One region of the Leucobacter sp. BZR 635 genome, then DNA from elsewhere that is predicted to be linked to it. Evidence: predicted binding sites of a transcription regulator. Region 1 holds the regulator's gene; each other region holds the start of a gene.
What was found. The regulator LexA, encoded in region 1, represses DNA repair genes until DNA is damaged. The targets are predictions, from matches to a motif close to TCGAACANNTGTTCGA.
Positions count from the first base shown of each region.

Region 2: a site for LexA is predicted at 1,575-1,590, ahead of ruvA (Holliday junction branch migration protein RuvA). Genes of this name have one in related genera too.
Region 3: a site for LexA is predicted at 1,265-1,280, ahead of ACI1US_RS02990 (phosphorylase family protein). Genes of this name have one in related genera too.

Region 1 is NZ_JBLUNZ020000004.1:97,911-101,179, reverse strand. It holds gene ACI1US_RS00655 (DsbA family protein) at 1-392, opposite strand, end outside; gene ACI1US_RS00650 (LysM peptidoglycan-binding domain-containing protein) at 694-1,152, opposite strand; gene lexA (transcriptional repressor LexA) at 1,442-2,104, shown strand; gene lipB (lipoyl(octanoyl) transferase LipB) at 2,590-3,269, shown strand, end outside.
Region 2 is NZ_JBLUNZ020000042.1:118,835-122,103, forward strand. It holds gene ruvB (Holliday junction branch migration DNA helicase RuvB) at 1-916, opposite strand, end outside; gene ruvA (Holliday junction branch migration protein RuvA) at 913-1,521, opposite strand; gene leuA (2-isopropylmalate synthase) at 1,851-3,269, opposite strand, start outside.
Region 3 is NZ_JBLUNZ020000018.1:47,887-51,155, reverse strand. It holds gene ACI1US_RS03000 (S-ribosylhomocysteine lyase) at 1-459, opposite strand, end outside; gene ACI1US_RS02995 (hypothetical protein) at 793-1,056, opposite strand; gene ACI1US_RS02990 (phosphorylase family protein) at 1,326-1,880, shown strand; gene ACI1US_RS02985 (hypothetical protein) at 1,917-2,240, opposite strand; gene ACI1US_RS02980 (CGNR zinc finger domain-containing protein) at 2,266-2,799, shown strand; gene ACI1US_RS02975 (AI-2E family transporter) at 3,122-3,269, opposite strand, start outside.

The DNA.
Region 1 (3,269 bases):
GTCTCGACGTACTCTTCGATGAGCACGGGGAGGGTGTCGCGCGAGAAGGAGGCGCAGTAGGGGCAGCGGAAGTCGGTCCACTCGTGGAGCACGACAGGGGCGTCGATGTCTCCAAGCGCGCGCGGGTCGCCTTCTTCGAGCCGGTCGACGACGGGGCAGCTCTGTGCGGCGGTGTCTGCGTCGGTGCCGCTGCCTGCGCCTGCGTTCCCGTTATTTTCGCCCTGCGAGGCGCTCGAGTCGGGCTTCGCGGCCCCGCGTCCCTGCAGCCCCTGGCTGCCGAGCGCTGCTACGAGCAGCAGCGAGACACCGGCAAGTATCACGGTCGCGAGACGCATCCGCCGGTATCGGCGTTCGAGGGACGGTCGGTCGAGAGCTTCAATCGGCTTCGGCATACCTTCGAGCCTAACGATCTTTGCTGACTGTGCTGACCAGCGTCACTCACCCCGAGAGACCGCCGAACATCGGGCGGGCGGAGCGCCTGCTGAGACAGAGCCTCCGGGGGTCCAGAGCCTCCGAGGGTCCAAAGCGGCAGGGGCGTCCAAAGTCTTCGGGGGGGGGCAGAGCGGCAGGGACAGCCAGATCGGCCGGGGCCGCAAGACCAGCCGGGGCCGCGAGGCTAACCGGTCAGCTCGCCCGCATCCCAACACCGCGCACAGGGTCACCGACCGCGCGCTATCGCCCGGAGGGACGGCGCTATCGCCCGGAGGGGACGAAGGTGAGGTCATTGCCTTCAAACCGCATGGGCACAGCGATCGAATCGCCTGCCTGCAGGTCGGACGCCTGCATCTGGTTGAGGCGGACGATCTCAGAGACCACCTCACGGGGGTCGCCCGTCGGCTCAAGCTCGGAGGCGATGCTCCATACCGAGTCGCCGGCCTGCACGAAGACATAGGGGAAGGCCTGCGTGCTCTCCGCGCTGTTGGCAATTGCCCCTGGGGCTGCGAACGCAGCAGCTACGCCGAGTGCAGCAGCAACCAAGACGGTTGCGAGAGAGCCAAAGACCACCCGGCCACGACGCGTGAGCCGAAGCCGGGGCTGCCCCGAACTGACCTGAGCAGTGGGTTCGCCCTGCGGGCGTGATCCCGACGCGGCAATGCGCGGGCTCACCGGGGCGTTCAAACGGAATGGGACGACATTCGCTGTAGCAGTCATGAGGAGTTCCTCTCTCGAGAGTATTCGAACCAACTCGAACACTCGAACATCTCTTTCGAATATATCTTCGAATGAAAGAAACCGCAACCGCAGTATTCGAATGAATATCGCGAGATTTGCTGCGACACTCGAACGAATGTTTGCCTCGCCTCGAATATCCGGGCTAGGGTTTCGAACAGTGAGTTCACCCAATCAGTGACCTCTGACATTCACGGCAACTCGCGGAAACATGCGGATCCACTCCGCTCACCACCCGCCGAGATTGACCGCACTACTGAGAGGACAAGCGATGAGCGACCTGAGCGCAGCACCGCGGAAGCCACTGACTGAGAAGCAGCAGGCGATCCTCGAATTCATTGCCCGCTCCGTAGAGTCTCGCGGCTACCCACCGAGCATGCGCGAGATCGGCGACGCTGTGGGCCTCTCCTCACTCTCGAGCGTTACCCACCAGCTCAGCCGGCTCGAGCTCGGCGGATACATTCGCCGCGACCCGAACCGCCCGCGTGCTCTCGAGATCCTCGTCGAGCTCGCGGTCACGAGCAGCGCGCTTGCGGACTCACCCACGACCCAGGCCCAGGAGACGGCTTACGTGCCACTCGTCGGCCAGATCGCGGCGGGCGTCCCGATCACCGCCGACCAGCAGGTTGAGGAGATCGTCCCGCTCCCCCGGCAGCTCGTCGGCGATGGGCAGCTCTTCATGCTGAAGGTGGTAGGCGACTCGATGATCGATGCGGCCATCTGCGACGGCGACTTTGTTGTCGTGCGCCAGCAGCGCGAGGCGGCAAATGGCGACATCGTCGCGGCCATGCTCGACGGCGAAGCGACCGTCAAGGTCTTCCGCCGCCGCGACGGCCACACCTGGCTGCTGCCGCGCAACAGCGCGTTCGAGCCGATCCTCGGCGACCACGCAGAGGTGCTCGGCAAGGTCGTCGCGGTCTTCCGCTCGGTCTAGCCCAGCGGCTTTCCTGCACGCTCCAGCCCGGATTCAGATCGGGGCTGGAGCGTTTTGCTGTGTCACGCGGCCGCGATCCGCCAGCGGCGCTCGACGATTGCGGCGCTCGACGATTGCGGCGCTCGACGGTTGCAGCGCTCAACGATCGCGGGCATTGAGCTCAGCGATCAACATGCAGCGCGACGCACGCACGCGCAGCAGGCACTTCCAGAAACGCGCCGCGCGCACCCTGCAGCCCCCGTTTAATCCACTCCGACCCGCGTTTGGCCCTCGCAAGAGTCGGTCTGAATTAATCGGGGCGGAAAGGACGCCAGGCGCGATGAGGGCGCCGGGCAGAGGGTACGCCCGGGCATCCCACCTCGAGACTTTGGGCTTACACCCTGCTTGCCACCAGCCCCGAGCCCCCGGGCACCGGGCACCGGGCACCGGGCACCCCAACCGCACCCGCATTGCTTTATTGAACTGAGTCCAACTAACATGGCCGCATGCTTCCCATCGCCGAAGTTCCGCCGCCTCCCCTAAGCGACACGCCCCCAAAACCCACCCCACGGTTCGAGACTGTCGGGCTCTCCCCAAGCCTCGTCTCCTACGAGCGTGGGCTCATACTCCAGCGGGAGGCTGCCGCAAGACTGGCAGCCGACCTTGATCACGGCACCGTGCTCCTCCTCGAGCACGAGCCGGTCTACACCGCTGGCCGACGGGCGGAGCCACATGAGTACCCGAGTGACGGCACTCCCGTCGTCCCGGTGAACCGCGGCGGAAAGGTCACCTGGCACGGCCCCGGCCAGCTCGTGGCATACCCCGTGATCCGGCTCGCTGACGGGCTCGGCGGAGTCAACCTCGTTCACGCGCTCGAAGATGCGCTGATTGCCACGATCCAGAATCTTGGCGTCGTCGGCTACCGCGTTCCCGGGCGCACCGGGGTCTGGACAGACCCGCCAGCAGGATCCCCGCAGGGAAGCCCCGCGGCAAAGCTCGCGCAAATCGGGATCCACGTGAGCCGGCGCATCGTCACCCACGGTATCTCGCTGAACTGCAGCAACGATCTCGCCCCCTTTCACAGCTTCGTGCCCTGCGGCATCAGCGACGCCGGCGTCACCACGCTCAGCGCCAAGACGGGCGAGACCATCACCCCGGCCGACGCAGCGCCCGCACTGCGCACCCA
Region 2 (3,269 bases), on a different contig from region 1:
TGAGAAACGGTTCGACGACCGCCTCGATCGTCTCGGCTTCCTCACCAACGGAGGCTGCGAGCGTCGAGAGCCCGACGGGCCCGCCGGCAAAGCGCTCGACAATGATCCGCAGCACCTCGCGGTCGAGCCGATCCAGTCCGTGCTCGTCGACGTCATAGAGCGCGAGCGCCGCGCGCACCGAACGCGAGTCCGGCTGGCTGGCGTGCACGAGCGTGTAGTCGCGGACGCGGCGCAGCAGCCTGTTCGCGATACGCGGGGTGCCCCGCGAGCGGCCGGCGATCTCGACGACGCCGGCGTGATCCAGCGGGAAGTCGAGCAGCCCCGCTGCGCGCGTGAGAACCCCCTCGAGCTCGCCGGTGGCGTAGTACTCGAGGTGCGCGGTGAACCCGAAGCGATCGCGGAGCGGGTTCGGGAGGAGCCCGGCTCGCGTCGTCGCGCCAACGAGCGTGAACGGCGAGAGCTCGAGTGGGATCGAGGTCGCGCCCGCACCCTTGCCGACCATAATGTCGACCTTGAAGTCTTCCATCGCGAGGTAGAGCATCTCTTCGGCGCTTCTTGCCATGCGGTGAATCTCATCGATGAAGAGCACCTCGCCCGGGGTCAGCGCGGAGAGCACAGCGGCCAGGTCGCCTGCGTGCTGGATCGCGGGGCCCGACGTCTGCTGCAGCGGCACCCCCAGCTCGGTCGCGACGATCATCGACAGGGTGGTCTTGCCGAGGCCGGGAGGACCCGCAAGCAGAATATGGTCTGGGGTGCGCGACTCGATCTGCGCCGCACCGAGCAGCAGCCCGAGCTGCTCGCGCACCTTCTCCTGGCCGACGAACTCCGCGAGCGAGCCTGGACGCAGCGCGCCCTCGTAGCTCACCTCGGTGGCGGTCGCCTGCGGCGACAGTTCGCCGCTCAGCGCCGGGCTCATCGCCGGCCCCGCTGCAACAGGGTGAGTGCGGCACGAAGCAACTGCGCATTCTCCATCTCAGCCCCCGCGTCCCGCGCGTCAAGCACGGCTTGCCTGGCCTCGTGTTCGCCGTAGCCAAGACCCTGCAGCCCCTCGGTTACGCCCTCGGTGAGCGCGTCATCTGGGGCAATCGCGGCGGGCGCCTCATCAAGGTCGTGCAGCTCGATCGCCTTGAGTTTCCCGGCAAGCGAGACGGTGATGAGCTTGGCCGTCTTCGGGCCGATGCCCGAGACCTTCTTGAACGGCTTCTCGTCTTCGGCGGCGACTGCGCGCACGACCTCGCTCGGCGAGAGCTCAGAGAGTACGCCCAGGCCTGAGCGCGGGCCAACGCCAGAGACACCGATGAGGATCCCGAACAGCGTAAGCTCGGCCTCCGTCGCAAAGCCGTACAGCGTCAGCGAATCCTCGCGCACGATCAGGGAGGTGTGCAGGAAGAGCTGCTCCCCCGGTGCCGCCTGGGACATGCGCCCGCTCGGGACTTCCACCCGCATGCCGACGCCGCCGACACCCAGCACAACCCAGCCGGCCCCTGAGGCCAACACCTCACCGCGTAACGAAGCAATCACACGCCAAGCATAGGGCTGGCGGCTCGATTTCCTCGCCGCGCCACACCGCACCTTCGAACATATGTGCGAACAGCGTTGGTCGCCGCGTCCGGATCCCCCGCCCGGGGCGCGCGGCCCGCCTCCCCGACCCGCTGAGGCGACTCGGGGTCAGTTCGCGCCACGATTACGCCCGGATTCCGGCGATTTCCGACTGCTCAGTGGCGCGCACTGACCAGGAGTCGGGCATGGGCATGGGCTCCGGGCATGGGCTCCGGGCAGAAACGCGAGAGCGGGGCCAGCGGCACACCGCTGACCCCGCCCCGCATGCACACCCGCTCGGGCGTCAGGCGCTACACCGCCGCAGCAGCCGGCTCCCTGTCCGCGGCGCCGTTGCGCACCGAACGGTTGACTGCCGAGACGATCGCCTTGAGCGTCGCGCGGCTGGTGTCGGGGTCGATCCCGACGCCCCAGAGGCGCTGCCCGTCAACCTCGAGATCGACGTAGGCCGCGGCGACGGCGTCGCCGCCCTCGCTCATCGCATGCTCGACGAAGTCGAACAGCGTGACCGAGTGGCCCGAGGCATTGAGGTTGTTGATGAAGGCGTCGACCGGGCCGTTACCCGTTGAGGTCTCCTCGCGCTGCTGGTCGCCGTCGCGGTAGTCGACGGTGAGCTCGGTGACGCCGTCGCCGGCGCTCACGCTCGAGGTGCGGAAGAGCTCGTAGCGGCCCCAGCGCTCGACACCATCGGTGCCAGCCGACGGGAGGTACTCGTCCTGGAAGATGCTCCAGATTGCCTCGCTCGAGACTTCACCACCCTCGGAATCGGTGACGCCCTGCACGACCGCGCTGAACTCGATCTGCAGCCGGCGCGGCAGATCCAGCGAGTGGTCGGTCTTCAAGAGGTAGGCCACGCCACCCTTGCCTGACTGCGAGTTCACGCGAATCACGGCCTCATACGAGCGACCGAGATCCTTCGGGTCGACCGGCAGGTACGGAACCGCCCATTCGACGTCGTCGATCGAGACGCCCGCGGCGTCGGCGTCGGCCTGCATCCGCTCGAAGCCCTTCTTGATCGCGTCCTGGTGCGATCCGGAGAAAGCGGTGTAGACGAGGTCGCCAGCCCACGGGCTGCGCTCGGGCACCCGCAGCTGGTTGCAGTACTCGGCGGTGCGGCGCACCTCGTCGAGGCGCGAGAAGTCGATCATCGGATCGATGCCCTGCGTGAACATGTTGATGCCGAGGGCGACGAGGTCGACGTTTCCGGTGCGCTCGCCGTTGCCGAAGAGGCAGCCTTCGATGCGGTCTGCACCTGCCATGTAGCCGAGCTCGGCGGCTGCGACCGCTGTTCCGCGGTCGTTGTGCGGGTGCAGCGAGATGATGATGTTCTCGCGGTGGTTGAGGTGACGCCCCATCCACTCGATGGAGTCGGCGTAGACGTTGGGCGTCGCCATTTCGACGGTCGAGGGCAGGTTGATGATGACCTTGCGCTCGGGCGTCGGCTCGAATACCTCGAGCACTGCATTGCAGACCTCGACGGCATACTCAAGCTCGGTGCCGGTGTACGACTCGGGCGAGTATTCGTAGAAGATTTCGGTGCCGGCGGCGATCGGCTCGGCGGCCTTGCAGAGCTTCGCGCCGTCAATAGCCATCTGCTTAATGCCCTCGCGGTCAGACCGGAAGACAACGTCGCGCTGCAGGATCGACGTTGAGTTGTAGAGGTGCACGATCGCCTGCTTCGCGCCGATGAGCGACTCATAGGTGCGCGTGAT
Region 3 (3,269 bases), on a different contig from region 1:
GCTGATGCCCTGGGCAAGTACCTGCTTCGACCACTCCTTCGCAGAGTGGAGGCTGTGGTCGCGGTAGTTGCCGCAGCTCTCGATCGTTGTGCCTGGGACGTCAGCCCATTCGATGCGCTCGACCAGGTCGGTGAGTGATGACTTGATTGCTTCGGCGACCTCGGCTGGTGAAGGCTTGCCCCACACAATCATGTGGAAGCCGGTGCGGCAGCCGAACGGCGAGATGTCGATGAGGCCGTCGAAGCGGGTGCGCAGCAGTGCGGCGATCGTGTGTTCGATGGTGTGGAGCCCAGCTGTCGGGATCTCGCCCTCGTTGGGCTGCACGAGCCTGATATCGAAGTTTGAGATCGCGTCGCCCTTGGGCCCGTGCTCGACGCCGATGAGGCGCACGTAGGGGGCGAGGACCTTCGTGTGATCCAGCGCGAAACTCTCGACTGTGGCAAGTTCTACGTCACTCATGCGGCCAGTGTAGCTCCGGGGGCTGGCGGTGGCCCGCTATGTGACGCGCGGCTACACGGGCACGCGGTCGAGTGTGGGTGCTGGTGCTGGTGCTGGTGCTGGTGCCGGGCCGCATGCCCGCAATCCTCACCGACCCTATTAATCTGGACCGACCCTTGCGGAGGCCGAGAACGGGTCGGAATGGATTAAATGGGGCGGGCAGGCAGGCGGGCAGCCGGGCAGGCGAGCAGGCGGGCGGACGGGCAGACCGGCGCAGCGCAGCGCAAAGCCCCGCCGGGCCAGCCAGTCGACGACTGGCGGCCCGACGGGGCTGCGGGAAATGAAGCGGCGCGGTTACGCGGCGCGGCTGAGCGCGATGCGCGCTGCCGGGCCGGACTTCTCAACCGAGACGTTCCAGCCAGCATTGTCGAGCTGGACGAGGTCGCGGCGTGCGTCAGCGAGAGTATCGGTCTCGACGACGTAGAGCGTGCGACCAGCGCTGCGGTAGACGGAGCGGTGCTGCGCCCACTCGGGGATGCGCATCGTCGCGTCTGCCCCGAGCGAGTGGTACGGGGTACGCGGCGCGGGACGAATTGGGGTGATGTTCTTGGTATGCATTTGGGTAGTCCTTTCAAAGCTGCGCGATCTTCTCGATGCGTAGCGGCAATCAGCACGCTGTGCTGTGTGCAGACACAATGCGTACTCGGCCTCAGGTGAGGCGTTGGATCCATCTGGATCGGTGAGAGCTGCTGCGCACTTCGCTGGAATGAAGACTGGCCCTGCACTGGACGAAATCGCGGTCGCTTGCAAGCTCTGCCATTTATCTTAGAACAAGTCTTCGAAAAACGCTAGTCTTGGTATTTACGCACGGTAACAAGAGGAGCGGAATGAGCGAGCGACACCCCCTATTGGTCTTCGCGCACAGTGACGAGGCATCGGCCTTCGAAGGCGTGCCACACCTGGTGACGGGCGTCGGCAAGGTGAACGCTGCGGTGTCACTCGCGGCGGCGCTGCGCGAGGGCAGCATTGATCGCGTGATCGTGCTCGGGACCGCGGGTGTCGTTGGTGAGGGGGCGGATCGGCTATCGCTCGACACCGTCTACCAGGTGACGGGTTTGGTGCAGCACGACTTCTCGCTGCCGTCGCCGACGATTGCGCCGGCCGGTGAGGTGCTGCTCGAGGAGACGGCGACAATGGCGACCGGCGACCAGTTCGTGAAGGATGACGCCCAGCGCACCCACATCGCGGGCCTCGGCGCTCAGCTCGTCGACATGGAGGGCTACGCCTACGCGAGCCTGTGCGAGCGCCTGGGCGTCTCGCTGCAGATCTTCAAGATTCCGTCTGATTTTGCCGATAGCTCGACGACCGACGAAGAGTGGGACGAGATCGTGTTCGCGAAGAGCCGTCAGCTGCGCGCCTTCTGGGAGGATCGCCTGAACTAGGTGACTGCAGGCAACGTCTGCAGGGCCCAGCGACAGCTAGGCTGAGCGCCCGCCGCCCGCACCCGGGTGACCGCCCGCGGGGCCAATCTCCCGGCTGATCGGTGTTGCAACGCCCGTGAACGGTTGCAGCTCAACTCGGTGGGCGGCGCAGCCGTGGCAGCGAGCGTAACGGACCACACCCTCCGCGGTGTTGTGGCTGGAGTCTGTTCGCCAGTCGTGGCGGTGTTCTGGCGCTGGGAGCGCAGCGCGCGGGTGCGCGGCCGCCGGAAGTGCGAGCCCCTCTTGCGCGCTGCCCGGCTGCGCGACCCGCGATTGCGCGGGGCGGAGCGGCATGAGTTTTGGCTGGGTGTGTACGTTCATGGTTCTAGCGTGATGTAATGCCCTTATGCATCTCAACCCTTACGGAACGTACGCGGTGCTGCTCGCCGCCTCGCTTGCGAACGATTGGCCCGAGGATCGCGACGGAATCGAGGCGCGCACGCGCGATTTCGGCATGACGATGACCTTCCTTGCGCAGGTGGATGACCTCGTCGGCACCCGCGCGGTCATCGACGAGTGGCTGCGTGTTGTGGACGCGGCGACTCCCGAGCTGCGATCTGAGATCCTGAACCGGCAGATGCGCGATGCGGCAGCGTTCCCGCAGCTCGTGAACCACGACGATGAGGGCTGGCATCTGCACTATCGTGACGACCGGCAGTCGCTGCCCGAGGTGCTGGGATCGGTGATCCCGGTCGGGACTGCCCTGCACCTCACGACCCGTGGCGTGACGCGGCTTGGGCGCTGCGCAGCGGAGCCCTGCACGAACGTGATCGTCGACGTCACCCGCAACGGTCGGCAGCGGTTCTGCTCGGTGCGCTGCGCGAACCGGGCGGCCGTGCGCAGGCATCGCGCCCGCGGTTCAGGCGGCTCTTCGCGATAAAGGGGTAACCAGGTCAGTCAGTGCCAGGGGCGTGTGCATCCGCAGCGGGAGCTCCCGTGAGGCCCCTCGGCCGCAGGGTGTGTCCGTCAGTGGGAGCTGCGGGAGGGGTTCTGCCCGGGCCCGCCTGAGTGCCTGGCAAGGGCGCGAAGCGCCCGCGGCAGCCGAGCGGGCTCAGGGGAGTCAGCGCGGCGTTGCTCGTCAACTCCAGCGCCCCGTGTTATCTATTCCGCCCCGTGTTTGGCCCTCGCAAGGGTCGGTCTAGATTAATCGGGGCAGGGAGGAATTGCGGAGGGTCGCGCGGGGCCAAACGGGCTCAGGGCCGCTACGCCATTGCCGACCCAGACCCAGACCCAGACCCAGACCCAGACCCAGACCCAGACCCGGACCCCGGCCGGGGGCTGTGCTCGGTCGCCGCGTTGTCGCCCGAGAGCCAGCGCAGCCAGCGAAGCTCAGGGTCTCGTTCGAGGATC